DNA from 2 places in the Chromobacterium sp. ATCC 53434 genome. Region 2 is predicted to be linked to the other one. Evidence: predicted binding sites of a transcription regulator. Region 2 holds the regulator's gene; the other holds the start of a gene.
What was found. The regulator FliA, encoded in region 2, starts transcription of late flagellar genes. The targets are predictions, from matches to a motif close to GCTAAAGNTNNNNNNNNNNCNGCCGATAAT.

Region 1: CXB49_RS01960 (flagellin) is a predicted target of FliA. The motif match lies at 4,518-4,547, and genes of this name have one in related genera.

The regions. Positions count from the first base shown of each region.
Region 1 covers NZ_CP025429.1:450,739-465,978, reverse strand. The annotation lists gene CXB49_RS01985 (hypothetical protein) at 1-151, opposite strand, end outside; gene fliS (flagellar export chaperone FliS) at 160-597, opposite strand; gene fliD (flagellar filament capping protein FliD) at 648-1,985, opposite strand; gene CXB49_RS01970 (flagellar protein FlaG) at 2,045-2,473, opposite strand; gene CXB49_RS01965 (flagellin) at 2,547-3,395, opposite strand; gene CXB49_RS01960 (flagellin) at 3,615-4,463, opposite strand; gene CXB49_RS01955 (glycosyltransferase) at 4,640-8,497, opposite strand; gene CXB49_RS01950 (radical SAM protein) at 8,752-10,497, opposite strand; gene CXB49_RS01945 (hypothetical protein) at 10,929-14,486, opposite strand; gene CXB49_RS01940 (NAD(P)-dependent oxidoreductase) at 14,568-15,240, opposite strand, start outside.
Region 2 covers NZ_CP025429.1:3,881,388-3,896,627, reverse strand. The annotation lists gene CXB49_RS17135 (sigma-54 dependent transcriptional regulator) at 1-1,249, opposite strand, end outside; gene CXB49_RS23705 (hypothetical protein) at 1,477-1,650, shown strand; gene CXB49_RS17130 (efflux RND transporter periplasmic adaptor subunit) at 1,647-2,939, shown strand; gene CXB49_RS17125 (ABC transporter ATP-binding protein) at 2,952-3,629, shown strand; gene CXB49_RS17120 (ABC transporter permease) at 3,640-6,069, shown strand; tRNA gene CXB49_RS17115 (tRNA-Glu) at 6,157-6,231, opposite strand; tRNA gene CXB49_RS17110 (tRNA-Arg) at 6,236-6,312, opposite strand; tRNA gene CXB49_RS17105 (tRNA-Glu) at 6,320-6,394, opposite strand; tRNA gene CXB49_RS17100 (tRNA-Arg) at 6,400-6,476, opposite strand; gene CXB49_RS17095 (exonuclease domain-containing protein) at 6,658-8,064, shown strand; gene CXB49_RS17090 (flagellar motor protein) at 8,142-8,891, opposite strand; gene CXB49_RS17085 (RNA polymerase sigma factor FliA) at 8,949-9,692, opposite strand; gene CXB49_RS17080 (flagellar synthesis regulator FleN) at 9,689-10,573, opposite strand; gene flhF (flagellar biosynthesis protein FlhF) at 10,564-12,039, opposite strand; gene flhA (flagellar biosynthesis protein FlhA) at 12,046-14,127, opposite strand; gene flhB (flagellar biosynthesis protein FlhB) at 14,134-15,240, opposite strand, start outside.

The DNA of each region.
Region 1 (15,240 bases), 1.7 Mb from region 2:
GCTGGGTATAGCCTTCGTGGCGGCGGTACAGCTCGATGAAGCTGGACCGCTCCTGCTTGTGCGCGGCCTCCAGCAACTGCGTCGCCAGCGGTTCCAGCGCATCTATCAATTCGGCCAACCCGGCCGTCGTCATCGCAAATTGCCGCTCCATATACGCGCTCAAGCTCCCGGCTGCGCACCCGCAGCTTCCTGCTTGGCGGCATTGCCCTTGTCCACCTGCTGCCAGGCCGGCAGGATGGTCTCCAGCAGCGTCCGCACTTCGGCCAGGATTTCCTTGTCGTTCTTCAGGCTGGCCTTGGCCAGCCGCAACTTCATGTAGATGTAGAGATCGTTCAGATTGACGGCCGCCTCGGAGGCCATGTCCAAATCCAGCGAAACCCGCAGGCCCTCCAGGATATCGACCGTCTTGGAAATCATCCGCGCCTTCTCGTCGAAACGACCGGCGTCGATGGCCAGACTCGCCGAATTCAAGGCCTTGACCGCGCCCTCGTACAGCATGACGACGATGCCAACCGGGCTGGCGCCGTAAACCGCAGTCTTCAGGGCATCGTTGGAGTACGCCTGATTGAACTGCTTGAGCATTCGTGAATTCAGCATGGGTCACTTTCTCGAACCGTCGGGCGGCACACGCCGCCCGGCGTCCGATTCTACTTGGAAATCATATTGAACAGGCTGTTGGAGCCGGACTGCATCTGCGCCAGCGTCTTGTTCAGCGCGGTATATTGCTGAATCAGCTGGGTCTGTTTGGAGTCCAATCGCGCCTGCAGCGAACTTTGCAGCTGGGTTTCGGTATTGACGCGGCTCTTGATCGAAGCCTTGCTGGTTTCGATCACGCCGTTGGGCCCCAGCATCGAGTTGATCTCCTGGTTGAAACGTTGGGCGAAACCGGTATTGGCCGGGTTGCCGAACAGATTGCTCACCGCCTGCTTGTCCCGCTTCAGCGCGTCGTTGAACGCGGTCTGATCCAGCTTCAACGTGCCGTCCTTCTGCAGCGAGATGCCCGCCTGCGACAGGAAGGCCACAGAATTGACCGGATCGGCGCCGGGAATGCCGGTCGCCAGCACCTGTTGCAGCCGGCTCTGGATGTCCAGCACCGACGCGTTGCCCTTCATCGTGCCGCTGCGCGCGTCCTTGACGTCGCTGATCACCTGGTTGTAGGCGTCGACGAAGGCTTGCAGGCCCTTGCCGATGCCGACATTGTCCGGCGCCAGCGTCACCGTGAAGCTGCCCGTCTTGTACAGGTCCAGCTCGACGCCCGGCACCGCGCTGGTGATCTTGTTGCTGCCGGCGGAGATCGCGACGCCGTTCACCGTCAGGCTGGCGTTCTTCGCCTTCTGCGACTCCTGAACGCCGGTGGCGCTCTGCGACAGGCCGGCCAGCGTCGATCCGGCGGTATCGGAATCGCTTCCGCCGCCAGTGATGGTGAACTGGTTGTCGGTGCCCGATTCGCTGGAGGCGAGCACCAGCTTGTACTGGCTGCCGTTCTGGACCACGGACGCGTTCAGACCGACGCCGGCGCTGTTGATCTTGTCGTTGATCGTCTGCAGCGTCACTTGGTCGCCCGGCTTGTCGCGCAGTTTGACAGTCTGCGTCTTGCCGTTGATCTGGAAGGTCAACTGGTCGGGCGCGCCGCTGATCACAGCCTTCGGATCGGTGATGTTCTGGCCGCCGACCTGGTCGAACACCAGCTGCCGGTTGGTGGCGAGGTTGCCGACCGAAACCTGGAAGGTGCCCGAATTACCGCCGCTGCTGGTCGAGACGCCGGCCATCGACGTATCGCTGACCGAAGCCTTGAACACCTGCAAGAAGCGCCCGGACGCCAGCGAGGTCATCGCCGTCTGCAAGGCCGACAACGACGAACTGAGCTTGCCGACCGTACTGAGCTGCGTGTTGTACTGGTCGGAGCGCTTCATGCTGGCGCTGAGCGGTTGTCTTTCAATCATCATCAGCTGGCTGACGATGCCCTGTACATCCAATGCACCCACGGAACTGGTAATGGCTGTCATGTTATCCCCATGTTTCTAGCCGCATCGGGACAATCAGATCAGGCTTTGTCCTTCAGCAGGAGTCCCTTGAAGTCGCCGATCGCCTTCGCGATGCGTAACGCCTCCTCGGACGGAATCTGGCGGATCACCTTGTTGTTGTCCTTGTCGACGACCTTGACCACGGTGGACCCGGTGTCCTTGTCGACGGAAAACTGCAAGGAGCTGTTGTTCAGTTCCTCCGCCATACTGTTGAGCTGGTTGACCGAGTCCTGCAACTGCTTGGGATCGGTTTGCTGCTTTTGCTGCGCATCGGCAGATGACTGTTGCTGCTGGCTCTGCCCAGCCGCGGCGACAGCCTGGCTCGAATCGGCCAATACCGGCTGATTCGGGTCATTAGAAGGCGCTTGCGCCAATTCAACCAGCTGCTGACGAGGCACAGGAGCGGCTGCAGCGGTTGTTGCTGGCGACAAAATGGAAGGGATTTGCATGATCACGCTCCTAATGGCTACAGCTCCGGCTGCCCAACCGGAGCTGCAGACTGGCTATACCATCAGTTTACACCTATTGCAGCAGCGTCAAGGCTGCTTGAGGCAGAGTATTGGCCTGTTTCAGAATCGACGCGCCGGCCTGTTGCAGAATCTGGTTCTTAGTCAGGTTAGCCGTTTCCGAAGCAAAGTCCACATCCACGATCCGGCTATTGGCCGCAGTCAGGTTTTGCACGTAGTTTTGCAGGTTGGCGACTACGGCGTCAAACCGGTTCTGCACCGAACCCCAGGTCGAACGCACCGTGGAGATTTCCGCGATGTCGGCATCGAGCGACGACAGGATGGCCGAGGCGCCGGACTGGGAGGTGATGTTGATCGTACCGGTCGCGGTCAGCGCCGAGTTGTAGCTACACAGCGTGCCGGCGGAGGTCATGTCCACCGACGAAATCGAAACCTGGTTGCTGCTGGCGCCGGACGAACCGACCTGGAAAGTCAGCACCGCGCTACCCGACAACAGCTGGGTGCCGTTGAACTGGGTGGTCTGCACGATACGCGAGATTTCCTGGGTCAGCTGGTCCACTTCGTTCTGCAGCTGCGAACGGTTAGTGTTGCTGACGGAGGCGTTGGCGGACTGCACCGCGATTTCACGGATACGCTGCAGGTTGTTCGCGATCTGACCCAGCGCGCCTTCAGCGGTCTGCCCGACGGAGATACCGTCGTTGGCGTTACTGATCGCCTGGTTGTTACCGCGGATGGCCGAGGTCAGGGTCTGCGAAATGGCCAGACCGGCAGCATCGTCCTTGGCGCTGTTCACGCGCAGGCCGGAAGACAGACGGGCCAGCGATTGGGACAGCGACATCTGCGAATTGTTCAGGTTCAGCTGCGCTTGCAGCGACGAAATATTGGTATTGACGGTAATGGCCATGATGACTCTCCTGATACTCAGTGTGGGCAAAGAGGCTTGCTTACACTGCATATCGGCCGGCACATTCCGAACTTTACGGCGAAAACGTGAATTTTCACATTTTCTTTCGCCACTCCTTGCGCGCTACGCCTCAGCCCATCGTCGTCTCCATCGTCAAAACCGTTGCTCCGCCTGGCCCGGCGCCGCCGTCTACGGCGGCGGCCGGGCCGCTTGCCAGAATTATTGCAGCAGGGTCAGCGCCGACTGCGGCAGCGAGTTCGCCTGCTTCAGGATCGAGCTGCCGGCCTGTTGCAGAATCTGGTTCTTGGTCAGGTTGGCGGTTTCCGACGCGAAGTCGACATCCATGATGCGGCTGTTGGCGGCGGTCAGGTTGGAGGTGTAGTTCTGCAAGTTCGACACCACCGCGTCGAAGCGGTTCTGCACCGCGCCGAAGGTCGAGCGCACATTGGAGATCTGCGAGATGTCGGCGTCCAGCGAGGACAGGATGCCGGAGGCGCCGCCCTGGGTGGTGACGTCGATGGTCTTGGTCGCGGTCAGCGCCGAGTTGTACGACTTCAGCGTGCTGCCGGAAGTCAGGTCGGTGGAGGACACCGAAACCTGGTTGTCGGTGGAGCCGGACGAACCGACCTGGAAAGTCAGCGTCGCGCCGCCGGACAGCAGCTTGGTGCCGTTGAACTCGGTGGTCTGGACGATACGCGAGATTTCCTGGGTCAGCTGGTCGACTTCGTTCTGCAGCTGCGAGCGGTTGTTGTTGCTGACCGAGCCGTTCGACGCCTGCACCGCGATTTCGCGGATGCGCTGCAGGTTGTTGGCGATCTGGCCCAGCGCGCCTTCGGCCGTCTGACCGACGGAGATGCCGTCGTTGGCGTTCTTGATCGCCTGGTTGTTGCCGCGGATGGCCGAAGTCAGGGTCTGGGAAATCGCCAGGCCGGCGGCGTCGTCCTTGGCGCTGTTGACGCGCAGGCCGGAGGACAGGCGTTGCAGCGATTGGCTCAGCGAGTTGCTGGAGCCGTTCAGGTTGATCTGGGCCTGCAACGAGGCCAGGTTGGTATTGACGGTGATTGCCATTTCATTCCCCTTATCGGCCCAGAGGACCATCGAAAGTTCTTGCCTGTTGACAGCAAGATCGGCCGCGGCCGGGGAATACTTATGAAAATGGCACTATTACCAAAAATCCGCGCCAAATCAGCGCGAATTGAACGAAAACGGCCCCCGAAGGGGCCGTGAGCGGGCGTTTGCGCGGCTTAGCCGTGCAAAACGCGGAACCAGTCCTCGTAATGGTCCTCCAGCCAGTAATCGCGGTCGAACCAGGCCCTCAGCGCGTCGCCCTCCTTCTCCAGCGCGTCCAGATCGTTGACTCGGGCGCGTATCGCCTCTATCCAGGCATCGGCCCGGTTCGGCACGCGGCATACCGGCGCGTCGTTGGTCTGGTACGGGTAGATGTCGGTGCACACCACCGGCCAGCCCAGCACGCCGTATTCCAGCAGCCGCAGATTGCTCTTGGCCTCGTTGAACGGGTTGAGCTCCAGCGGCGCCACCGCCAGGTCCAGATTCAGGCTGGCCACCTTGGCGGCGTACTCGTCGAACCGCACCGCGTGGTGCATTTCCTTCACATACGGCCGGAATTGCGGCAGGCACATGCCCATGAACACCCAGTCCACCTCCTTGTAGGTGGCCAGGATCACCTCGTGTATCAGCTCCAGGTCGCCGCGGTGCTGGCCGGCGCCGACCCAGCCGACGCGCGGCTTGTCGCCGGCGCGCCGCTGCGACTTCAGGCCGCTCCAGATGCTTCGACGCAGCCGGTTCGGCGCGATCACCACCTCGCCGACCATCTTCTCGATGAAGTCGGCCAGAGGCTGCGTCGACACCACGGCGGCGTCGCACAGCTTCAGCACGCGGCGCAGCCGCTGCTTGGCGTCCGGATAGTGCCGCGACCAGTGGTCGTACAAGCTGCTCTTCTCCGGCACGCCGCCGACCAGGTCGTCGAGGCCGAACACGATGCGCAGGTCGGGCAGGTAGCGGCGGTAGGCCGCGACGGTCTCGTAGATGTAATCGCTGATGCCGGTGTGCAGCAGCACGGTGTCCGGCGCCTGGCGCGCCAGCTCGACCACGGTCGCGATGCCGGCCGACGGCTGGTGGATCTCGCCGTCCAGCTTGCCCTTTTCCTGCAGCATCGACAGCGGCTGGCTCAGCCGGTACTCGCCGCTGCCGCCCGGCACCGGGATGCCGAGCACCCGCTTGCGTCCGGGCAGCTTGGCGTCCCAGGCGACCAGGCGGTCGGACTCTATCGTCACCCGCCGCGTGCGCAGCGACAGATGGCGGTTGAAGCCGGGGTCGTTGGCGATCACCGGCAGCCAGCGCTCCAGCATCACCTCCATCTCTTCCCGCTCGCGCACCGCCGCCTTCAGCGCCGGCCGCGGGTCGGTGGTCACCCGGCCTATGCTCTTGGCGTGGTGGTGGTAAAGCACGACGAAGGGGTTGTAGACGTTGCGCAGGCCGCCCGCCTGTATCTTCAGGCAGAAATCGACATCGTTGAAGCAGACCTGGAGCGCTTCCTCGTCCATGCCACCGACCGCGTCGTAGATCTGCTTCTCCACCAGCAGGCAGGCGGCGGTGACCGCCGAGTAGTTCTGCATCGTCAAGCTGCGGTTCAGATAGCCGGCGTACAGATAGTCCAGGCTCTCGAACACGTGGTCGGCCACCGAATACATGCCGCCGGGCATGCCCAGCACGATGCCGGCATGCTGCACCTGGCCGATCTCCGGATACAGCAGGCGGGCGCCGACGGCGCCGACGCCGGGTTGCTGCGCCGTCGCCAGCATCCGCTCCAGCCAGTGCGGGAACACCACCTCGGTGTCGTTGTTCAGCAGCAGCAGATACTCGCCGCGCGCCGCGCGGGCGCCGATATTGCACTGGGCCGAGAAATTGAACGGCGCGTCGTAGCTGAGCACCTGCACCCGGCCCGGATAGCTGGCCTGGACCTGCTCGTAGTATTCGAAGGTTTCCGGGTCCTCGGAGGCGTTGTCGACGATCAGCACCTCGAAATTCTGGTAGCCGGTGATGCCGAACAGGCTGTTCAGGCAAGGCGCCAGGCACTCCAGCTTGTCCTTGTTCGGGATGATCACCGACACCAGCGGCGAAGCCAGCAGCTGGTACTGGTAGCAGAAGGTGCCGGGCACCAGGCCGTCGAGCAGCGTCACCGGCAGGCCGCAGCGGGCGATATGGCTCTCCAGCGCCACCCGGCGCGAGGCGTTGCCGAGGCTGTCGGTCTTGGGATCGACCCAGGGCAGGGACACCAGCATGTCGTCGATGTGGCCGATCGCGCCGCGGTCTCCGGCCTCGTAGACGCGCAGCAGCGCGTCGTAGCAATGGGCGCGCGGATACGGCTGGATGCCGCCTATCTTGGCCAGCGTCTCCCGGCTGAAGGCCACCGCGTAGCTGACGTAGTCCATCGAGCGCAGGTATTCCGGCGAGAAGTCGGGCAGGAAGGCCGGACGGAAGCGCCTGCCCATCGGCGAGACCACGTCGTGGTCGCAATAGATGGCGCCGTATTCCGGATGTGCATGGATTTCCTCGCCCAGCCGCGCCAGCGCGTTAGGCTGCAGCCGCGCGCCGGCCGGCAGCAGCATCACCCAGTCGGACGGCACGTCGGCGATGATGCCGTTGACCACCGTGGCGACCTGGGAGTCGTCGTCCATGCTGTCCAGCTGCACCCAGCCGAGCTGCGGGCTGCTGCTGAATACCGGATCCGGTTCCGAGGCGTCGGAAATCACGATCAGCCGCCAGTTCCGATACAGCAGGTCCTCCATCGCGGTGAAGCTCTCCGACAACCGCGCCAGCTTGGCTGACGGCGCCAGCAGGATCAGGTTGAACAGCGGCACCTGCTTCCAGGCCAGCATCATCCGCTCGGCCAGCTGCTCGGCGTGCACCTCGCGCAGCTGATGGCGCCTCACCCACTTGCGATAGGCCTTGGAGCCGTCGATGTCGTTCTCGCCCAGCGTGTACGGGATGATAGGGCCGGGCTCGGTCAGCGGCTGCGGCCGCAGCGCCGCCGGCAGCAGCTTGGCGTATTCGGCCAGCAGATCGCCGATGTGCCGCTCCAGCAGCCTATGGTCCAGCACATGGCGCCGCGCCTTCTCGGCCTGGCTGGCCCGCAGCTCGGGATCGTCGATCAGCTTGCTGATCGCCGTCACCCAGCCGTCCTCGGTGTTTTCCGCCATCACCGCCAGCTCGCTGTCCTTCAGCTCGGCGTACGGCAGCACGTCGGACACCACCGCCGCCGCGCCGACCACCGCGTACTCCAGCCATTTCAGGTCGGACTTGTAATCATTGAAGTCGCTGCGCACCAGCGGGGCGATGCCGATGTCTATCTTCAGCTTGGCCAGCTCGGCCAGGTATTCGTTGTAGGTGACGAATTCCGGCACCTTGCGCACATCCTTGATGCCGACGAAGTCCGGCGGCACATCGCCCCAGAACACGAACTTCACCTGGCCGGCGTACTCGTTGTAGATGCGCTTCAGCGCCGAGGACACCATTTCCACGTCCTTGCCGTGGGTGCTGGTGCCGGCGAAGCCTATGGTGATCTGGCCGCTGTGCGGCAGCGGCTCCACCAAGCGCTCTTTCGCCAGCTGGTTCGGAAACACGAATATCTTGTCGTTGTACGGCCTGACCTTGTCGGCCAGCACATCGGTCGACACGGTGACCAGCGAGCATTTCGGCAGCAGCCACTCTATGCCGTCGAAGGCCGGCCAGCACAGATCGTACATCACGTGCTGTTCCGACACGTTCAGCAGCCAGTCATCCAGCTCGTAGACGATGGGCTTGCCGGACTCGACTATCATTTCCAGCACCGGCCGGAACTCTGGATACGGGAACAGCCGCTGCACGACGAACATGTCCATCGCGTCGACAAACTCGCGATCGTCCTTGAACGGGTAGACGGCCTCGAAACTGAACTCGGCCTGGTTGCGGAACAGATAGGCGTCCACCACCGGCGACATCAGGCCAAGCGGATCGCCCAGCCTGAGCTTGTAGCAGGCGGCGTCCTGCAGGTCGCGGGTCAGCACCCCTATGCGCGGCTTGCGAGTTTCTTGTGGTTCCACATTGTTTTCCTGAGAGTTCATGGCTGCGGCTCGCTGGGTCATGAATGAATCGAAGCCGCTGCGCGCGAGTCGGCGGCGCAGCGGCCAATAGAGCGGGTGTAGCGGACGGCGGCGGCCTGCGGGCTTGTCGCCGGCGGGGGGCCGTCCTCAATTCCGTAAGCGTACAACAGAAAGCCCGCCGCCATGACGGCGCCGATATTATTAACCGAATTTTCTGCCCGGTCCGGCGAGCGGGCGCGCGCCGGACCGGCGGCTCAGGCCTGCGCCGCCATCGGCAGCGGATATTCGTCGGCCGGCGGCTGCAGAACCTCGCCCAACAGGCCGTAGTCGGCGGCGGACCAGTCGTCGGGATTGACGCCCTCCAGGCCGAAAATCCAGGCCCAGCGCCCCCAGAACGGATTTTTCACCGACTCGAGATAGCTGTCGTGGTGCTGAGCGGCCAACTCCGGCTTGCCGGTCTCCCGATAGCACACCGCCAGATAGTAATGGGCCAGCGCGTGATCGCTCTTCAGGCGCAGCACGTTTTTCAAACCGCGTTCGGCCCAGGCGTAATTGCCGCAGCGTATGTCGTAGTTGTGGACGAAGTTCAGGTCCAAGTTCATGAAGTACTGGTATTCCTGGATGAAGTCGGAGCTGAAGTCCTCGGTGTTGATGACGGCGGTGCGGTAGTCCGAGCCCAGCGCGTTGATCTTGATGTAGCCCTTGTCCCGGGAGATTTCGTGGATCTCGCTGCCGACGATGGGGCTGGCGCAGGCGATGTTGAACCAGTTCGACGCGATCTCGCGCAGATTATGCCGCGCCTCCTCCAGATCGGCCTTGGTTTCGCCCGGCATGCCGATCAGGATATTGGTATTGGTGTAGATGCCGAGATCGCGGCAATCCCTGGCCACCCGCTCGGAGATCTTCATCTTCAGCGGCTTTTTCATCTGCTTCTTCAACACCTTCTCGCTGCCGCTCTCGACCGGCAGCACCAGGTGGCGGACGCCGGCGTCCCAGAAGGCCTCCAGCATCGGACGGTCCAGCGCGTAAAGCGTCAGGCCGTTCTGGTAGACCGAATGCAGATTCAGCGATTTGACGATGTCCAGGATCTTGTACACCCGGTCCGAGTCGGCCATCAGGTGGTCGTCCTGGAAGATCACCGTTTCCGCCTTGTACTTCTCGACCAGGCGGGTGAAGTCCTCCTTCACCCGCGTCAGCGAATGGTAGCGCATCGAACGGCCGTGGGTCCGGTGCGAGGCGCAAAAGGTGCACAGGAACGGGCAGCCGCGCGAGGTCATCACGTGGAAACCGCGGGTCTTGTCCAGATTATGGTAGGAGGCGACGACCTGGTTGATCTCGTGCTTGTCGATATCGCACAGGTCGTAATCGAAGAACGGAATCTCGTCCAGATCGTCGATGAAGTCGTGCTTGGGCGCGAACAGCATCTCGCCCATCACCTTGGCGCGCGTGATCCAGGTGTCGGAGGTTTCCAGGAAGGCGCGCGGGTCCTCGGCCTGCAGCAGGTGCAGCATCGGCTTCTCGCCCTCGCCGAAGCACAGGCCGTCGAAGAAGGTGCAGCCCATTTCGCGGTAGATCTGCTCATAGCTGTTGGTCGGGATATTGCCGCCGCCTATCACCAGACTATTTGGCCAAACCTCGCGCGCCATCCGCCCACAGTCCATGAAGTTGGCGAAGGACGGACTGAACAGCGAGGAAATGCCGACGAAGTCGGGCTGGAAATCCCGGATCTGCTCGAAGAAATGCCGGCACAGCGCCTCGAAGCAGTCGAAGGGCACCGCGTCCAGCGCGTTGACCTCGGCGTTGAAGTCGATCAGCTTGACGTCCAGCGGCAGGAATTTCTTCAGATAGGCCGAGATCGACAACGGTCCCAGCGGCAGGTCGGTGCGCGGGATGTTGTAGACCTTGCCATCGCTCTTGGCCAGCTGCACATTGTAGAACTCGGGCTTGGTGAACGAATCCCAGGAAATATGCATCGGTACGACAAACAGCACTTTCTTCATTCATCCCTCCCCGATCAACGACCAGCCCAGCGCCTTCGGGCCGTCCGCGATCCGCAATCGTTTGAATACCAGAATAAAGTCTGCGTCTACTGCCCGCCGGCGGTCTGTTAGAGCCTGTTTACGATCTTTTGCGGCATCGGCGGTTTTCTGCCGGATGCAGGGCGCGGAAAACGGCCCGCCGCAGTGTCGTTCACTGCCAGGGACGTTTGACAAAGCCATGCGCCGGCAGAACACCGCCCCGAAGGGCAGCCCAGCCAGCAGGCCATCTGCCGCGTTGTCAGGCTAGGCCTTGGAATCACCAAGGCCTACGCCCTCCGCCTTGCATCTGGCCTGCTGGCTGGGCTGCGCTGCTCGGAAAAAGATCGTAAACAGGCTCTTAGCGACACCCGCCCGCGCGGCGCCCCGTCAGGAACGCCGCGCCGTCTACCACATTATCGGCCAAACACCTCCTGCCATAAGGGCAAGCGTTGGCTGAGCATGCAATTTTCCCTGACCCAGGCACGCAGCGCGTCGCCTTCGCGGCCCGTCGCGTCCAGATCTCCGGCCCGCGCCATCAGCGCCTGGCCCCAGCTGGCCATATCGTTGTCGACCAGCGCCACCGGCGCCTGCGAGCCGCGCACGGCGTCGAGCGCGGTGCAGATCACCGGCACGCCGATCGCGCCGTATTCGAACACCCGCAGCGGACTCGCCGTCTGATTGCCGAAATGGACGGCCTTGGGCATCACCGCCAGATCAAGGCACAGACTAGCCAGTTTGATCGGATAGCGCTCGCCGTCCAGGTCGAACGGATGGTATTCCTCCAGATACGGCTGGATCGCCTCCGGACAATCGCCGAGCACCACCCATTCGATCTCGCCGGCGGTGGCCAGGATCAGTCCGGACAACAACAGCAGATCGCCGGCTTCCTGCCGCGACCCGACCCAGCCGACCCTGGGCTTCTTGCCTATGCGCCGCAAGGCCGTCAGATTGTCCCAGCGCGCGTCGTCGAGCGCGTCCGGCACCAGGCGGACGTCGGCCGCGAACGGCGCGACGAGTTCGCGCAAGGGTTCGGTCGGCACGACGATTCGGTCGGCCTCGCGGGCCAACGCCCGCAGCTGGGCCGTCATGTAAGCCGGGCTGACGCCGTCACCGGCGTCCAGCGCGTCCAGCATCAGCACCGACAGGATGTCGGGCCGCCGTTGGCGGTGCCGCCGCTGCCAGGCCAGGAAGGCCGGGTCGAAACGCACCGCCTGCACCAGCACGTCGGGCGCGAGCCGCTCGAGCTCGCCGATGCCGGGCAGGCGTTCGCCGGACGGCAGCAGCGTGCCCAGACACTGGCCGTCGTCGATCAGCCGCGTCAACGGCGCCCGCAGCCGCGCGGCGCCGACGTCGGACGCCGGCAGCGCCAGAATCCGGCTGCGCTCGTGGAAGCTGCCGTCCCATTCGGCCGAGAACACGTTCTCGATCTCGAAAGCCCGGCGACTGTCGAGGCTGAGATGGCGGTTATGGGCCGCGTCGTGCGACAGCTGGCCGTACCAGCGCGGGTACAGCGCCTGATCGTCGAAACCGTCCGCGTCGCCGGCCCCGGCGCCCTGGTGCCGCAGCGCCGAGGCGAACGGCGTCCAGACCAGCAGGCCGCCGGCCGCCCGGATCTTCAGGCTCAGGTCGACGGCGGCGCTCAGCGAACCGGCCAGCCCGGCGTCGATGCCGCCGACCTGCCGATACAGCTCGGCCGGCAGCAACAGGTAGTCGAGCAGCACGGCGCCCGGATTGTGTTCGACCAGCTGCCGGCCCAGATGGCCGGCCGCCGACGCGTCGGCGTCGTCGAAGACCGAGCCGGCGCCGTCGTCGGCGCCCAGCAGCAGCGGTCCGCGCCAGATCGCCTTGCCGTCCGGCCGCAGCAAGCGCGGCGCGACCGCGCCGACCCCGGCGCGCGACGCCAGACCCAGCAAGGTCTGCAGCCAGTCCGATCCGACGATTTCAACGCGACTGTCCAGCAGTAGCAGATAGTCGCCGCTGGCCGCCTCCGCGCCCAGCTGGTAACGGCCCGGCAGGCTCAATGCCGGGTCGCAGCGCAGCAGCCGCGTCCCGGCTGGCAACTCCACCTCCTCCGACGCCACCGCCAGTATCTCGACGACGGCGTCGCCGCCGTCGGCCAGCAAGGCCGCGATGCAGGGCGCCAGGCAGACGCCGTCATCGGCATCGACGACAACGACGGACACCTTGGCGTCCATCGCCGCCGGATAGCGGACGCGATGGCTGCCGGCGACCGGTCCCGGCGCGATCTCGGCGTCGCAGCGCTGGCGCGCCAGATGCGCGGCCAGCGCCTGGCCGCGGGCGGCGTCGTCCAGCGACGGCGCGCCGGCCGGCAGGTGCGCCAGCACGTCGGCGACATGGCCGACGACGCCGGCGCCATAGGCGTCGTGCAAGCGCCACACCGCGTCGTAGCCGTCGGCGCCGGGCGCCTCGGCGAAGGCGCCCGTCTCCTGCAGCGCGTCGCGTTTGAACCAGATCGCCGGGCCGATGTAGTCGGCGCCGCGCAGATGATCGAGATTGAAGTCCGGCTTGAACGCCGGCCGGCTGCGCTTGCCGTCCGGCCCCAGCGTATCGCAGTCGCTGTAGATGGCCAGCCACTCAGGGTGCAGCGCGGCGTAGTCGCCCAGCGACAACAGCGCGTGCCCCGCGAGCTCGGCGCCGGCCGGCAGGATGCCGATCCAGTCGCAGGGCAGCGCGCCAAGCACGGCGGCGTAGGCCTGCGTCAGCTGGCCGGGATCGCTCGCGTCGTCGATACGCAGCCAGCCCAGCGTGTCCGACCCCATGAAGGCCGCGCTCGGCGCGTCGAAATCGGCGACGAAGATCAGCTGCCACTGCTTGTACAGCTGCTGCGTCAGCGCGTTGATCGACTTCACCGCCAGTGGCTGCTGGTCCGCGCTCAGCGGCATCAGGATGATGAAGTGCGGCTGCCCGCCCCAGCCGCGCACCATCCGCTCGGCGTGGATCTGCGCATGGAAGGGCTTCAGCTCGTGGCGGCTGGTCCAGACGTCGTAGGCGGCCTGCACCGGATCGACCGGCGCCTCCGGCGGCCGCAGCGACGGGAAGACGATCTCGTTCGGCCCGTTCTGCGGCAGCTTCTGCGATGCGGCGATGAAGCCTTCCAGCTGTTGCAGCAGCTCGAGCTGGTACTGGTGATAGACCTGCTGGTAATCCTGCGTTTTCGCCAGCGCGGCGGCGATGGCGTCCGGCTCGTCGACGAAGCTGACGCCCGGCAGCGCCAGCGCCTTCATGTCGCCGGCCCGCTCCTCCGGCTTCTTGGTGAACTGGGTTTCCTTGATCACCACCGGGCAGCCGCACAGCAGCGCCTCCGAGATGATCGCCGAATTGGCGAAGGTGTACAGCACCTTGCCCTCCCGCAGCAGCGCCGCCAGCGCCTCGTGGCTTTCCGGCCAGTCGTAGGTGATGACGGTGGCGTCGTGGAACAGCTCGGGGAAATCTTGCTGCGCCTGTTTGTAGCGCCCCGGATAAATCAGCGTCCGATGGCGCTTGCCGTCGTCCGGATTGTCGTCGTTATTGAAGATCGCCGTGTCTATCGACGGGATGAAGATATAGGACGGGTCCGGGTATTTGGCGAAGTCGACGTAGTCGTGCTGCCAGAACACCAGCATGTCCGATGCCGGATAGTCCTTCGGGCCGCCGAGCAGGCCGGGGTGGTTCAGAATGTAGCGCACCACCGCCCCGCCGTTCAGCGGATTGCCGTGCACCACTTCCGGATAGACGACGATGGGCGATCGCTTGCTCGCCTTGTGGCGGTCGACGATGTCCTGGGTCAGATAGGGGGTGCGCAGCGCGGGATGGGTTTCCGGAGAGAAGACATAGGCCTCTTCCCCCAGCTTGTTCAGGTAGTGGCACAGCAGGTGCATCGCGCGGATGCCGTTGGAGACCCGGGCATAGCCCGGCGCGCAGATGTAATAAGGCTGGTGGTTCTCATTGTAGAATTTTTTTTCGATCTGCATATTTTCTTGCTTTCTTGATTCTCAAGCATGAGAAACCGGCGCCGCTATCGCGACGCCGGCTGGCCATCCGGCGAAACCGCGTCACGCGCCGCGAAACGCCTCGACTGAAAACTGCACGGCGTCGCCGAGCGGCGTCCACGGCGCCAGGCCCAGCCTCTCGCGGGCGCGGCCGATATCCGGCACGTACAGATTGCGCACCGGATTGCCGACGCTGGTCTCCGCCCGCCCCAGTATCCTGACCTCGCCCGCCGGATGGACCCGGTCCCGGACCAGATGCGCCAGCTCGGCTATCGTCACGGCCTCGTCCGATCCCACATTGAACATCTGCGGCTCGCCCCGCCGCTGCAACAGCGCCAGCAGCCAGACCACCAGATCCCCCATATACAGGTAGGAGCGGAACGGACTGCCGTCCCCTTTGATGATGATAGGCTCTTTGCGCATCGCGCTCAGCATGAAATTGCCGATGGCATAGTGAATGTCCAGCGGCATGAACGGGCCGACGAAGGAAAAGCAGCGGGCGACGCTCAGATGCCAGCCGTGCCGCTGCGCATAGGCGGCGCACAGGAATTCCGCCGCCCGCTTGGCCTGGCCCAGCGCGCTGGCCGGGTCCATCGTGTCCGGCGCCAGCGGGTCGTCCTCCCGCAACGGCAGGCCCTGCGGCGACGGACCGTAGGCGGCGCCTGAACTGGTGAACAGGAAATGCCCGGCGCCGGCCTCGGCGGCGAACTCGAGCACGCGCCGGGTGCCGGCGACC
Region 2 (15,240 bases):
CGGCGCAGCTGTCCAGCGCCTGGCGGATGGCGGCGCGTTCCCGCTCGTCCAGCTTCAGCGGCGCGTCGCCGGAGAGGGCGCCGACGGCCGGAAGGGCGGCCGGTCCCAGATCGAAGTCGGCGGCGCTATATTCGTCGCCTTGGGCCAGGATCACCGCCCGCTCGCAGGCGTGGCGCAGCGCGCGCACATTGCCGGGCCAGTCGTGATCGGCCAGCGCCGCCGCCGCCGCCGCTGTCAGCGGCCGGGCCGGCTTGCCATACTGCGCGGCGTAATGGGCGAGATAGTGCCGGGCCAGCAGCGGGACGTCATCGCGCCGCTCGCGCAGCGGCGGCACGCGCAGCACGATGGTGTTCAGGCGGAACAGCAGGTCGCGGCGGAAATGCAGGGGATCGTGCAGCCGGGTCTCGTCCAGATTGGTGGCGCTGAGCACGCGCACGTCCAGCGCTTCCGGCCGGTCTGCGCCCAGCGGCGTGATCTGGCGCCGCTCCAGCGCGGTCAGCAGCTTGGCCTGGCCGGCCAGCGGCAGATTGCCGATTTCGTCGAGGAACAGCGTGCCGCCGGCGGCGCTCTGGAAGCGGCCGCTGCGGTCGCTTCGCGCGTCGGTGAAGGCCCCCTTGCGGTGGCCGAACAGCTCGCTGTCGAAGGTCGATTCCGGCAGCGCCCCCATGTCCACGCTCTGGAACGGGCCGCCGGCGCGGCGCGAGGCCTGGTGGATGGCCTGGGCCACCAATTCCTTGCCTACGCCGTTCTCGCCGAGTATCAGCACATTGGCCTCGGTCGGCGCGACTCTGGCTATCATCGCGCGCAGGCGGTCCATCGCGGCCGATTCGCCAAGCAGCGCCGGCGCGGTCGACGCCGCGTCCGCGCCGCCGGTCTGGGCCAGCGCGCCGGCCACGGTCTGGCAGAGCTTGTCGTTGTCCCAGGGTTTGGTGACGAAGTCCTGCGCGCCCTGTTTCAGCGCGGCCACCGCCAGCGGCACGTCGGCGTAGGCGGTCAGCACGATGACCGGCGGCGGCGCCGGCAGCGCGCGCAGCCTGGCGAGCACGGCCAGGCCCTCGGCCCCGGAGACGGCGCCGGGCGTGTAGTTCATGTCCAGCAGCACCGCGTCCGGCGTCTGCCGGGCCAGGAAGTCGTCCAGCCGGTCAGGGTGGGGCAGGTGGACGCAGTCGCCCAGCTTGCGCAGCAGCAGCCGCGCGGCCAGCGCGACGTCGGCGTCGTCTTCGATCAGCAGAATGCAGGGCTTGCTCATGGTCGTGATGCGGCAGGACAAAGGCATGATGGTGCGCGGCAAACGCCGGCTTGGCAAGCGCGATGGACGGTCCGGCGCGCGGACACTGTCCGTATCCGGACACTCGCCTGTCCGAATGCGGACGGTTTGATTGGATGGGTTTTGCAAGTCATTGAATTTAATGGGATGCAAGAGCTGGCACGCCGATTGCTGTAGTACGGGCATTCGCAATCGAGGAGGGTTCCGCCATGGCGGGCAAGTCTTTCATCCTGGCCGTCGGCGCGTTGGCGGCGTTGCTGGTTTTCGCGCTGTTCCCGTCGCCGTCGCTGGCGCTGCATTGCCATCCCGGCGGCCTGTTGCTGCGGGCCACGCTGGGCGCGCTGCAACTGCGCCTGCAGTTGAACCTGGGGGGCGGCTTGTGAGCGCCTCTCGGGAGGCGGAACTGCCGGTCAGCGGCGCGGCGATGGACGAGGCGGTGGCGCGCAAGCGCTGGTTCCGGCGCCGTCCGGCCTGGTTGCTCGCGCCGCTGCTGGCGCTGGCCGGCGTCGCGGCGTGGTGGACCTGGCAGCCGGCCGGCCTGCGCGTTGCCGCCGGCGAGGTGCAGATCGCGGCGGTGGCGGCCGGCACTTTCAGCGACGAGGTGGTTCTGCGCGCCACGGTGCAGCCGGCGCAGTCGGTGCTGCTGGACCTGGTGGAGGGCGGCCGGGTGGACGAGGTGCTGGCGCATGACGGCGACCGGGTCCGCGCCGGCCAGGTGCTGGCGCGGCTGTCCAATCCGCAGCGCCAGCTGGACTTGCTGGCGCGCAAGTCCGATCTGGCGCAGCAGTACGCCAATCTGTCGTCCACCCGCGAGCAGCTGGAGGCGACGCGCAGCGACTACCGCCGCCGGCTCAGCGATCTGGCGCTGAAGCTGAAGCAGCAGGAGCGGCAATACCGGCGCGACGCGGCGCTGGCGGCGCAGGGCTTTATTTCCGCGGCGGCGCTGGAGGATTCGCGCGATCGCCTGCAGCAGTACCGCGACGACTACCGCGACGAGCAGAAAAGCCGGGAGCAGGAGCTGGACATCAAGCGGGACGCGCTGCGGCAGATGCGGCAGGCGCAGGACGAGCTGAGCCGCGGCACGCGGATGGCGGCCGACAGCCTGGCCGCGCTGTCGCTGCGCGCGCCGATGGACGGGCAGCTGACCAATTTCAATCTGCAGGTGGGCAGCTCGCTGAAGCCGGGCGATCGGGCCGGCCGGGTCGACAGCCTGGGCAGCTACAAGCTGAACGCCCAGGTGGACGAGTTCTATCTCGGCCGGGTCCGGCGCGGTCAGCGCGCCGGCATCGAACTGGACGGCCGCACGCTGCCGGCGCGGGTCGGCACGATCAATCCGCAGGTGCAGGACGGACATTTCCAGCTGGAGCTGCAGTTCGACGGCAAGCCGGACGCCGCGCTCAGCGCCGGCCAGGGCCTGGACGGCCGGCTGACGCTGGGCGAGCCGGTGCGCGGGCTGGTGCTGCCGGCCGGCGCCTTCGTCAACGACACCGGCGGAACGTGGGCGATGGTGCTGAGCGGCGACGGCGGCAGCGCCGAGCGCCGCGCGATCCGCATCGGCCGCCGCAGCCAGACCCAGCTGGAAATCCTGGGAGGACTGAAGGCGGGAGACAGGGTCATCGTCTCCTCCTATGCCGGTTTCGGCAAGTATCGGCAGCTGACGCTGCAACCATAAGAAGAGGAAAACATGATCAAGCTGAGCAATATCACCAAGCTGCATATCGGCGGAGAGGTGCAGACCCGCGCGCTGAACGGCGTCGATCTGGAAATCGAGGCCGGCGAGTACGTCGCCGTCACCGGGCCGTCCGGTTGCGGCAAGTCGACGCTGCTGTCGCTGCTGGGGCTGCTGGACGTGCCGAACAGCGGCGAGTACTGGTTCGACGGACACAATGTGGCCGGCTGGAGCGAGGCCAGGCTGAACCGCCTGCGGCGCGGCCGCATCGGCTTCATCTTCCAGAGCTTCAATCTGATCGAGGAATTGACGGTGCGCGAAAACGTGGCGCTGGCGCTGGAGTATTCCGATGTGCCGGCGGCCGAGCGCAAGGCCAGGGTGTCGGCCGCGCTGGAGCGGCTGGGCGTCAGCCACCGGGCCGGACACCGGCCCTCGCAGCTGTCCGGCGGCCAGCAGCAGCGCGTGGCGATCGCCCGAGCGCTGGTGGCGGAACCGGCGCTGCTGCTGGCCGACGAGCCGACCGGCAATCTGGACAGCGCCCATGGCGACGAGGTGATGAAGATGCTGCGCGAGATCAACGCCGACGGCACCACCGTGGTGATGGTCACCCACTCGCCGTCGCACGCCGCCCAGGCTTCGCGCACCATCAATATGCTGGACGGCCGCGTCGTCGTCGACGCGCTGCAGTTGTGAGGAGACGGCGATGAAGGATTTGTTGCGGGATTTCCGCGTAGGCTGGCGCTGGCTGGCGAAAGAATCGGCCTGGTCGGGTCTGGTGGTGGCGGGGTTGGCGATCGGTTTCGCCAGCTGCTTCCTGTTGCTGGGCTATGTGCGTTTTTCGATGCAGTACAACCAGCATCTGGCGGAACGGGAGCGGGTGTACCAGCTGAAGACCCGGTTCAACCTGCCGGAAATGGACAAGCAGTGGAGCAGTCTGGCGCCGTTTCCCGCGGTGCAGGCGCTGAGGGACGGCGGCTTGGCGGACAAGGCCAGCATCGCCTGGGATTATGAGCTGCCGGTGCGGGTGGCCTCGACGGTCAGCACGCAGCATGTGCTGCTGGTGGACCCGGATTTCGCCGAGCTGCTTGAGCTGAAGCTGGTGGCCGGCGATCTGGGGGCGGCGCTGACGCGACCGGACAGCATGGCGCTGACCGAGGAAAAGGCCGTGCAACTGTTCGGCACGGTCAATGCCGTCGGCAAGCGTCTGAGCATCAATCGGCAGAACTATCAGGTGGCGGCGGTGCTGGCCACGCCGCCGCTGACGTCGACCCAGCCCTATTCGATGCTGAGCGGGCGCAACTTTTCGGCGGTGGACGCCGCCGGCCGCCACGAGATGCTGGACAACTGGGGCAGCATGGGCGGCAAGGTGTATTTCCGGCCGCGTCCGGGCCTGTCCGCGGAGCAGGCGGTGAGCCGCCTGCAGCAGGTGTTCGACCGCTCGTCCTTCTCGCGCACGCTGCCCGCCGGCTTCCGGCAGATGCTGGGCGGCCGGCCGCTGGCGAGCTTCGCCTCCAATTCTCTGGCCGACGTCTATTTCGATCCGGACTTGCGGGACAGTCCGATGGACATGGGCGCGCACGGCAGCCTGACGCAGGTGCTGGGACTGGCGGCCATCGGCGTGCTGATCCTGCTGCTGGCGGCGATCAACTACGTCAATCTGGCCACGGTGCGCACCGTGCGCCGCCAGCGCGAGATCGGCGTGCGCAAGGTGCTGGGCGCCAGCGTGGGCCGGGTGGCCGGGCAATTTCTGACGGAGTCCGTGCTGGTGGCGCTGCTGGCCGTGCTGTTCGGCCTGCTGCTGGCGTGGCTGCTGCTGCCGGTTTTCGGCTATCTGATGGAGCGGGAGCTTGGCGGCGTGTTTTCGGTCGGCAGCGTGTTGACGGCCCTGGCGGCCGCCGTGCTGGTCGGCGGACTGGCCGGCGCCTATCCGGCCTGGGTGGCGGCCAGGGTGCGCGCCACCCAGGCGCTGGCCGGACGCGATCAGCAGGAGACTCGCCACGGCATCTGGCTGCGCCGCGGCCTGACGGTGCTGCAATTCGCCACCGCGATGGGGCTGAGCGGCGTGACGCTGGCCATCGCCTGGCAGACCTGGCATGGCAGCCGGTTGGATCCGGGTTTCGCGGTGGACGGCGTCCTGACGATGGAGGCGGGGGGCAGCACGCCGCGGGACCAGGCCGCGCGCGCGGCCTTGCGCACCGCGCTGGCTGCGTTGCCGGGCGTCCGCGGGGCGGCCTTGAGCGGCAACAATCTGGTGGACGGCATGATGCGGATGAGCACGTTCAAGCGGGCGGACCAGGGCTCGGTCAATCTGGAGATCAGGCTGGTCGGCTGCGATTATCTGCAGACCTACGGCGTCAAGCTGTTGGCGGGACGCCTGCTTGCCGGCTGCGCGAACGGCGCCGACCAGGCCGGGGACGGTTGGGTGTTGAGCGCGGCGGCGGCGCGCGAACTCGGATTCGCCACGCCGCAGCAGGCGGTGGGGCGGAGCCTGCGCAACGAGTCCGGCAAGGCGATGCCGGTGCTGGGCGTGGTGTCGGACGTCAAGCTGCAGAGCGCGCGGGAGCGGCCGAGATCCTGGCTCTACCAGCTTGGACACAGTTCGACCAATATCGTGTCGCTGCGCTTCGGCGGCGACGAGGCGACGCTGCGCGCCGGCATCGGCCGCCTGTGGCCGCGCTATTTTCCCGATTATCCGCTGGAGATCAAAAGCGCGCGTTACCAGCTGAACCAGCGTTATAGCGGCGACATCAAGCTGGCGCAGCTGCTGGCCGCGGCGGCCGGCGTCTCCATCCTGATCGCCGGTTTCGGCATCTATGTGCTGTCGGCCTACTCGGTGCAGCGGATGACGCGCGAAGTGGTGCTGCGCAAGCTGCACGGCGCCGACGGCGGCGCGATCGTCAGGCTGATCGGCCGCGAGTTCCTGCTGGTCTTGCTGGTCGGCGCGGCGATCGGCTTGTTGCCGGCCTGGCTGTACATTCGCCAGTATCTGGCCGACTTCGTCGAGCGCGCGCCGATAGGCGGCTGGACCTTGCTGCTGTCGCTGCTGTTGTGCGTGCTGGTGGCCGTGCTGGCGGTGTGGCGCCACCTGTTGACGGCGTTGAGGCTGAGACCGGTACTGGCCTTGCGGGGCTGAGGAGGCGGGCCGCCTGCGGGCGGCCTTTTTGCCAAGGGGAAATGCGAAAAAGCCCGGCATCTGCATGCTGGGCTTTTTCTTGAATCCTGGCGTCCCCACGGGGAATCGAACCCCGGCTACCGCCGTGAAAGGGCGGTGTTCTAACCGCTAAACTATAGGGACAGCTTGGCGCACCCGGAGCGATTCGAACGCCCGACCCTCTGGTTCGTAGCCAGATACTCTATCCAACTGAGCTACGGGTGCGTATTGTTGGCGTCCCCACGGGGAATCGAACCCCGGCTACCGCCGTGAAAGGGCGGTGTTCTAACCGCTAAACTATAGGGACATGCCTGGCGCACCCGGAGCGATTCGAACGCCCGACCCTCTGGTTCGTAGCCAGATACTCTATCCAACTGAGCTACGGGTGCGCTGTTTCGCGAGACGTTGTGTCTTGCGAGAGGTCGGATAATACAGAGGGGGTTTTTGACTGTCAACACCTCGTAGGCTTTTTTTTGCAAAGCCGGTAAACTGGCCCGCTGTCCCTGTCGCGGCCGGCCAACATGATGGCATAAGACGTCGCGGCCCCTGATCAGCGAGAGCGAATCGAGATTGAATAAACTGTTTGCACAGCCCTGCGCCATCGTCGACCTGGAAACCACCGGCGGCAACATCAGCCGCGACCGCATCACCGAAGTCGGCCTGGTGCTGATAGACGGGGACCGGGTCGAACGCCTGTCCTGGCTGGTCAATCCCGGCCAGCCGATACCGCCGTTCATCGAGAACATGACCGGCATCAGCAACGAGATGGTGGCGGCCGCGCCGCCGTTCTCGGCACTGGCCGCCGAGCTGCTGGCGCGTTTGCAGGGCCGGCTGCTGCTGGCGCACAACGCCCGTTTCGACTACGGCTTCCTGAAAAACGAATTCCGTCGCTACGGCCTGCGCTTCCAGGCGCGCACGCTGTGCACCGTCAAGCTGTCGCGCCGGCTGTATCCGCAGCATTTCAAGCACAGCCTGGACAGCCTGATCGAGCGGCATGGCATCGAGATGCCGGAGCGTCATCGGGCGCTGGCCGACGCCGAGGCCGTGCATCGCTTCCTGGAGGTCGCCGGCGCCGAGCTGGGGCAGGATCGGATCGCGCACGAGGCGGCCCAGCTGCTGGCCCAGCCGGCCGAGCTGTCCAGCCTGCCGGCCGATTTGCAGCAGCAGATCGAGGACATGCCGGACTCCGCCGGCGTCTACGCCTTGTTCGGCGTCGACGGCGGCGCGCTCTATGTCGGCCGCGCGCCCAATCTGTACCGCAAGGCGCTGGCCCACTTCGCCGAGCGCAAGCCGGGACAGAAGAGCCACGAGGCGCGGATAGACGAGGCGGTGGCGCGGCTGGAATGGCGCGAGAGCCTTGGCGAGTTCGGCGCCCATCTGCTGGAGCTGCAGTGGCTGCGCCGCCTGCAACCGCTGCACAATCCGCGCGCGCGCATGATGGGCGAGGTGTGCACGCTGCAATTGTCGCCGGGCGACGACGGCTTCGTGCGGCCGCTGTCGGTGGCGGCGCAGACCATAGACTTCAGCCGCACCGCCGATCTGTACGGCCTGTTCCGCCACGCGCGCGAGGCGCGCAAGGCCCTGGCCCAGATCGCGCTGGCCCAGGGCCTGTGTCAGGCGGTGCTCGGCGTCGAGCAGGTCACCAGCCGCAAGGGCGCGCCGTGCGCCGCCTACCGCATCGGCCGCTGCCGCGGCGCCTGCGTCGGCGACGAGGGCGCCGACAGCCACAACCGCCGTCTGCAAACGGCGCTGCAGCGGCTCAGGGTCAAGCCGTGGCCGTTCGAGGGCGCGGTGGCGGTGGCGGAGCGTGACGAGGTGTGCGGCGACGTGGTCGAGCACCTGTTCGACCGCTGGTGCTATCTGGGTAGCCGCCGCAACGGCGGCGAGCTGGAGGGCGAGCCGGCCTTCGATCTCGACTACTACAAGCTGCTGGAGAGCGAGTTGCGCAAGCCGGGCAGGGCGTTGCGGCCATTGTGAGCGCTTTTGGCGGCCAGCATGAAAAAAGGCAAGCGATGCTTGCCTTTTTTCAAGTCCGGCGGTGATCGGCGCGGGGCCTACTCATGCATCGCCAGGAAGCCGCGCAGGCGGCTCTCGATGATGCGCGGGTTCTCTCCGCTGGCGATGGCGACGATGCCCTCGACGACCAGCTCCTTCATCGCCAGCTCCGACGCCACCAGGTGCTTAAGCTTGTTGGCCATAGGCAGGAAAAACAGGTTGGCCGAGCCGACGCCGTAAATGGTGGCGACGAAGGCCACCGCGATGCCGCCGCCCAGCTTGGACGGGTCGGACAGGTTCTCCATCACGTGGATCAGGCCCAGCACCGCGCCCAGGATGCCCATCGTCGGCGCATAGCCGCCGGCCGACTCCCAGATCCGCGCCGCCTGCTTGCGGGCGTGCTCGAACATGCTGATTTCCACATCCATCACCGCGCGCAGCGTGTCCGGCTCGGTGCCGTCGACCAGCATCTGCAGCCCCTTCTTGGTGAACGGGTCGCGCTGCATCGCGATCATGCCTTCCAGCGCCAGCAGGCCGCCCTTGCGCGAGGTCTGGCTCCAGTTGATCACTTCGCGGATCATCTTCTCGTGGTCGAAGTTGGGCGGGCGGAAAATCCAGCGCAGCATGCGCAGGCCGGCCATGAACTGCTTCGGCGTGCTTTGCAGCATCACGGCGCTGGTGGTGCCGCCGATGACGATCATGAAGGCGGTCAGCTGCAGCAGCGAACCGATATTGCCCCCCTCGATGGCCTGGCCGGCGACGATGGCGGTCACGCCGAGCACGATGGCGATTAAACTGATCTTGTCCACAATGTTTCCGTTATCGATCTGGTCTGAAGCCCGCCGTCATCCGGGACGGGCGTTTGATTACAGCCAGTCCTTCAGTTTCGCGCGCAGCCGGGCGATGGCCTGGCTGTGCAGCTGGCAGACGCGGGATTCGGTGACGCCGAGCACCGCGCCGATTTCCTTCAGATTCAGTTCCTGTTCGTAATACAGCGCCATCACCAGCTGGTCGCGTTCCGGCAGGAACTTGATCGCGCTGATCAGCTGCTGGCGGAAATCATCGTCGGCCAGCGAGGCCAGCGGATCGGGCGAATCGTCGTCGGCGATGTTGGCCACCGGATTGTGGCTGTTTTCGTCGTCGCTGCCGAAATCCTCGAAGTGCAGCAGCGTGGTGCCCTTGCAATCGCCGAGCATGTCCTGGTACTGCTCCAGCTCCAGGTTCAGCTCGGCGGCGATTTCCGATTCCAGCGGCGAGCGGCCCAGCCGCTGCTCCAGCCGGCAGATCGCTTCCTCGATCTGGCGCGAGTTGCGGCGCGCCTGGCGCGGCAGCCAGTCCTCGCGCCGCAGTTCGTCCAGCATCGCGCCGCGTATGCGCTGGCTGGCGAAGGTTTCGAATTGCACGCCCTGCGCCGGGTCGAACTGGCGCGCGGCCTCGATCAGGCCGATCATGCCGACCTGTATCAGGTCGCCCAGCTCCACCGAGGCCGGCAGCCGGGCGATCATGATGCTGGCCAGCTTGCGCACCAGCGGCGTGTGGGCCTCCACGTCTATCTCGACGCTGGGGGCCGTGTTGGCGTAGCCCGATCGGCGGAACGACGGCAAGGTCATAACGGTTTGGCTCCATCTGCCTCGGCCCAGTCGCGCGAGGCGGCAATCAGCAAATCCATGTATCCGGTACTGTCGCGCGCGGTTTCCGGCGCGTCCCAGTGCAACAGCACCGCGGCCAGCTGCGAGAACGCCGCCGCCGCCTCGCTGTCCGGAAAGGCTTCCATCAGCGGCCGGTGCAGCGTCTGGCTGCGGCGCACCGTGCTGTCCTGCGGCACGAAGCCCACCCAGCGCAGCGACACCGTCAGAAACTCCCCCACCACCGCCGACAGCCGGGTGAACAGCTCGCGCGCCTCGTCTAGATGGCGCGCGCGGTTGATCAGCACATTGAAGCGCTGCCGGCCGTACAGGCTGGAGAGGCGCTTGATATTAGCGTAGGCCGTGGTCAGCGAGTCGGCTGCCGGTGTTAATACCAAGATCAGATTGTCGGCCACGCTGGCCGGTATCGGATCGCGCGCCGGATCGGGCGCGTCGATCAGCAGCGCCGAGGCGTCGCGCTCCAGCGCGCCGAATTCGCTGCCCAGCCGCAGCCACAGCTGTGTGGAGAATAAGGCACGTTGCTCCGGTTGCGCATAGAGATTGATCAACTGCACGCCCTGTCTCGAAGCGATCAGCATGTCGTCCAGGCCGCCGGCGCCTATCATCTGGCCTTCCAGCGTCGCCGTCGACGGCACGCCCAGCCGCCGGGTCTGCACCTGGCCCAGACAGCAGTCCACCAGCAAGGGCCGCAGCCCGGCGTAGGCCAGGCCCAGCGCCAACTCGGTCGCCACCGTGCTGGTGCCGGCGTGTTCGGAGCCGATGAAAGCGAAGCTCGGCGCGCGCTTCTGCTGCGCGGCGAGCATGCGGAGACTGGCGGCCTGGTCCTGCATGACGCTTACAGCCATCCCGCCTGCGCCGCCTGCATGATGGGCAGCTCCTCGGCCTGCAGCGCGAACGGCGAGCCGATCTGCTGCGCGCGCATCGCGCGGTCTACCAGGAAGGCGGCGTTGGCGGCGTGCAGGTCTTCCGGCACGCGCTGGCCGTTGGTGACGTAATAGAGCTTCAGCCGGTTGCGGATGATCACGTCCAGGCTGGGACCCTGCGCCACCGCCTCGTCTATCTTGGACAGGACGCAGCCGGCCAGGCCGTCGCCGCGGTAGCGCCGCACGACGTCTTCCAGCGTGTGGCCATCGGTGTTGGCGGCCAGCAGCAGCAAGCGCTCGATCGGCCGGCCGGCGGTGCGCAGCATGTCGATCTGCGCCAGCACCCGGGCGTCGCGCTGTCCCATGCCGACCGTGTCGATGAAGACGATGTGGCGGTTGGACAGGTCGGCCAGCGTCAGTTGCAGATCGCCCTCGTTCTGGATCGAGAACACCGGCACGCCGAGTATCTTGCCGTAGATGCGCAGCTGGTCCTGCGCGCCGATCCGGTAGCTGTCGGTGGTGATCAGCGCCACGTGCTGGGCGCCGAAGCGCATCGTCGCGCGCGCCGCCAGCTTGGCGACGGTGGTGGTCTTGCCGACGCCGGTCGGGCCGACCAGCGCGAAGATGCCGCCGCGGTCCATCACCTCGCGGTCGGCGTCGGCGCATTTCAGATTGTGGGCCAGCGCCGAGCGGGCCCATTTCACCGCGACGTCGGCCTGGTACTGCGCCGGCATCTTCTCGATCAGCTGACGGATCAGCTGGGCGGAAAAACCCATCGCCAGCAGATGCTTGAACAGCTCGATGCGGTTAGGCGCCTTGCCCTCCATGTCGGACCAGGCGAAGCTGGCCAACTGGCTTTGCAGCAGGCTGCGGAGCAGCTTGATCTCGTCGTCGCCTATCAGCTTCAGTTCCTGCGCCATCTGCTCGGGCTCCTCGCCGTTGGCTTGGGCGACGACGGGCTGGGCGGGGCGGCTGGGAGGCTGGATGGCGGCGGCGCGAGCTTGCGGCTGGGCCACCGGCGGCGCCACCTGGCGCGCCGGCGCCTGCACGCTGGCTGCGGGCGCCGCTTGCGGCGGCGGGGCGTACGACGGTTCCATTCGCGGCTGCGCGGCGTCCAGCCTGGGCGGCGCCGGGCTTTCCAGCGGCTCGACCGGCATCGCGTAGGTGCGGGCGATGGCGCGGTTGACGGCGCTGCCGTTGGGCGGAATCGGCGCCGGCTGCTGCGGCCGGCTGACCACCGGCGGCGCGTTGCGCGGCGGATGCTTGCTGCTGGCGGTGGACAGCGTGCTGGCCAGATTGGCGACGTCGGCGTCGGCCACGGCCATGATCTCCACGCCGCCCCCCATGGTGGGGCGGTTGGACAAGATGAGGGCGTCGGCTCCCAGTTCTTCGCGAACTTGCCGCAGCGCGTCTCGAGTGGTCTTCCCGAAGAACTTTTTTACCACCATTGTCGATTAGCCCTTGCCACCGCCGATTACCGCAATTATACGAATGGATTTATTGTCTGGAATCTCATTATGCGAAATCACACGCAGCTGCGGCAATGCCCGGCGCAGGAAGCGCGCCAGCAAAGGCCGTAGTCCCGGCGCCGTCAGCAGCACCGGATTGTACCCCTGAATCTCCACTTGCTCGGTCTGTTGTGCCGCGCTGGACAGCAGATTTTCCGCCAGACCCGGTTCCAGCCCGCCGCCGGCCTTCGACTGCACCGCCTGCATCAGCACGTTTTCCAGCTGCGGCTCCAGCGTCATCAGCGGCAGTTCCGCCTCGCCGGGGAACAACTGCTGCACGATGACCCGCGACAGCGCGGTGCGCACCGCGCCGGTCAGTTCGTCCACGTCCTGGTTCTGCGGGATGTGGTCGGCCAGCGTCTCGACTATGGTGCGGAAGTCGCGGATGTGTATGCCCTCGGACAACAATTGCTGCAGCACTTTCTGCAAGGTGCCCAGCGGCACCACCTTGGGCACCAGATCCTCGATCAGCTTCGGCGACTCCTTGGCCTGATGGTCGATCAATGCCTGGACCTCTTCGCGGCCCAACAGTTCGGCCGAATGGGTCTGCAGCAGATTGGAGATATGGGTGGCCACCACGGTGCTGGCATCCACCACGGTATAGCCCAGGCTTTGCGCTTCTTCGCGCTTGCCGGCGTCTATCCACACCGCCGGCAGGCCGAAAGCCGGGTCGGTGGTGGCGTTGCCGGCGATCTCGCGGCTGACGCGGCCGGGATTGATCGCCAGGAACTGGCCGATATAGGCCTCGCCCTTGCCCAGCTCCACCCCCTTCAGCAGGATGCGGTAGGCGTTGGGCTTGATTTCCAGATTGTCGCGGATGTGGACCGGCGGCACCAGGAAGCCGAGATCCTGGGCGATCTTCTTGCGGATGCCGCGGATGCGCCGCAGCAGCTCGCCGTCCTGGGTGCGGTCCACCAGCGGGATCAGCCGGTAGCCGACCTCCATGCCCAGCTGGTCGACGTGCTGCACATCGCTCCAGCTGACCTCGGCGCCCTGCTGCTCCGGCGGAGCCGGCGGCTGGGCCGCCTGCAACTCCTGCCGCAGCAGGCGCTGGCGGCGCTGCTCCATTGTGCGCGCCAACAGCAGCAGCGTGCCGGCGATCAGCAGGAAGGACAGGTGGGGCATGTTCGGAATCAGGCCTATCGTGCCGATTACCGCCGAGGTGATGTACAGCACCTGCGGCTTGGTGAACAGCTGGGTCAGGAACTGCTCCGACATGTCCTGATCGGTGCCGACACGCGACACCACGATACCGGCGGCGGTCGAGATGATCAGCGCCGGAATCTGGGCGACCAGGCCGTCGCCTATGGTCAGCAGCGTGTAGGTCTCGCCGGCCTGGCCGACCGGCAGATCGTGCTGGACCACGCCGACGATCAGGCCGCCGATGATGTTGATCAGAATGATCAGGATGCCGGCCATCGCGTCGCCGCGGACGAATTTGGACGCACCGTCCATCGCGCCGAAGAAGTTGGCTTCCTCGGCGATGGTCGAACGGCGGCGGCGGGCCTCGTCTTCGCCGATCAGGCCGGCGTTCAGGTCGGCGTCGATCGCCATCTGCTTGCCGGGCATCGCGTCCAGCGTGAAGCGGGCCGACACTTCGGCGATCCGGCCGGCGCCCTTGGTGATCACCATGAAGTTGATGATGGTGATGATGATGAACACCACGATGCCGATGGCGACATTGCCGCCGACCAGGAAGTGGGAGAACGATTCGATCACCTTGCCGGCGGCGTCGGGGCCGGTATGGCCTTCCAGCAGCACCACCCGGCTGGAGGCGACGTTCAGCGACAATCGCAGCAGCGTGGTGATCAGCAGCACCGACGGGAAGGACGAGAAGTCCAGCGGCTTGCGGACGTTGATCCCCACCAGCAGCACGATCACCGATACCGCGATGTTGAAGGTGAAGAAGATGTCCAGCAGCACCGGCGGCAGCGGCAGCACCATCATCGCCAGGATCAGGATGATGAGCAGCGGCCCGGCGAGCTGGGAGATCTTCAGTCCCTTTAGAATTTGGAGGATGGAGTCCATGCTGGCTTAGAGGCTTTCTTCAGGCGCCGAATCTTGCGGACGTTTGCTGTACGGGTCAAGCTCGGCCGGCACTTCCAGCTGGTCCGGGAACACCGGAGCCACGCCGCCCACAGCCTGGTACTGCTGCAACTGGAACACGTAGGCCAGCACCTGCGCCGCCGCCGCGTACAGCTGCGCCGGGATATCCTCGCCCAGTTCGGCATTGAAGTACAGCGCCCGCGCGAAGCTGGGTGAGCGCATCACCGGCACGTGACTGTCCTTGCCGGTGTCGATGATGCGTTCGGCCAGCTTCAGCGAGCCCTTGGCCACCACCTGCGGCGCGCGCATCCCTTCGTCGTATTTCAGCGCCACCGCGAAGTGGGTCGGGTTGGTGACGATCACATTGGCCTTCGGCACTTCCTGCATCATCCGTTTGCGCGCCGCCTCGCGCTGCATCTGGCGGATGCGGCCCTTCACTTCCGGCGAGCCTTCCGCTTCCTTGTATTCCTGCTTGACCTCTTCCTTGGTCATCCGCAGCTTCTTGTAGTAGCTCCACAGCTGGTAGGGCACGTCTATCGCCACCAGCAGCAGCATCGCCGAGGTGACGATGAAGAAGGTGCGTATCATCAGGTCGGTCATCTTCAGGATGCCGGACTCCAGCGGCATCGCCAACAGACCGATGATGTCGCCGCGCTCCTTCCAGATGTACCAGGTGGCGATGCCGCCTATCAGCACGCTCTTCAGTATCGCCTTCAGGCCCTCGGTGGCGGCGTTCAGCGAGAACAGCCGCTTGATGCCCGGCAGCGGGTTGAGCTTGCCGAAGTTCGGTTCCAGCGCCTTGGTCGTCAAGTTCCAGCCGCCAACCAGCATCGGCGTCAGCAGCGCGACCAGCGCCAGCCCGCCGAAGAACGGCGCCAGCTGCCACAGCGCGCCGAACAGGCTTTCCTTCATCCGCAGCAGCGCCGGCTCGGTGGTCTGCACCGTAGTCTGGTCGAAGGTCAGCACCTGGCGCATGGTGTCGCCGAGAAAGCGGCCCATCTTGCCGCCCAGCACCATCAGCAGCGATACCCCGGCCATGGTGACGGCGAACGTCGACAACTCCTTCGATCGGGGAATGTTGCCGTCTTCCCGCGC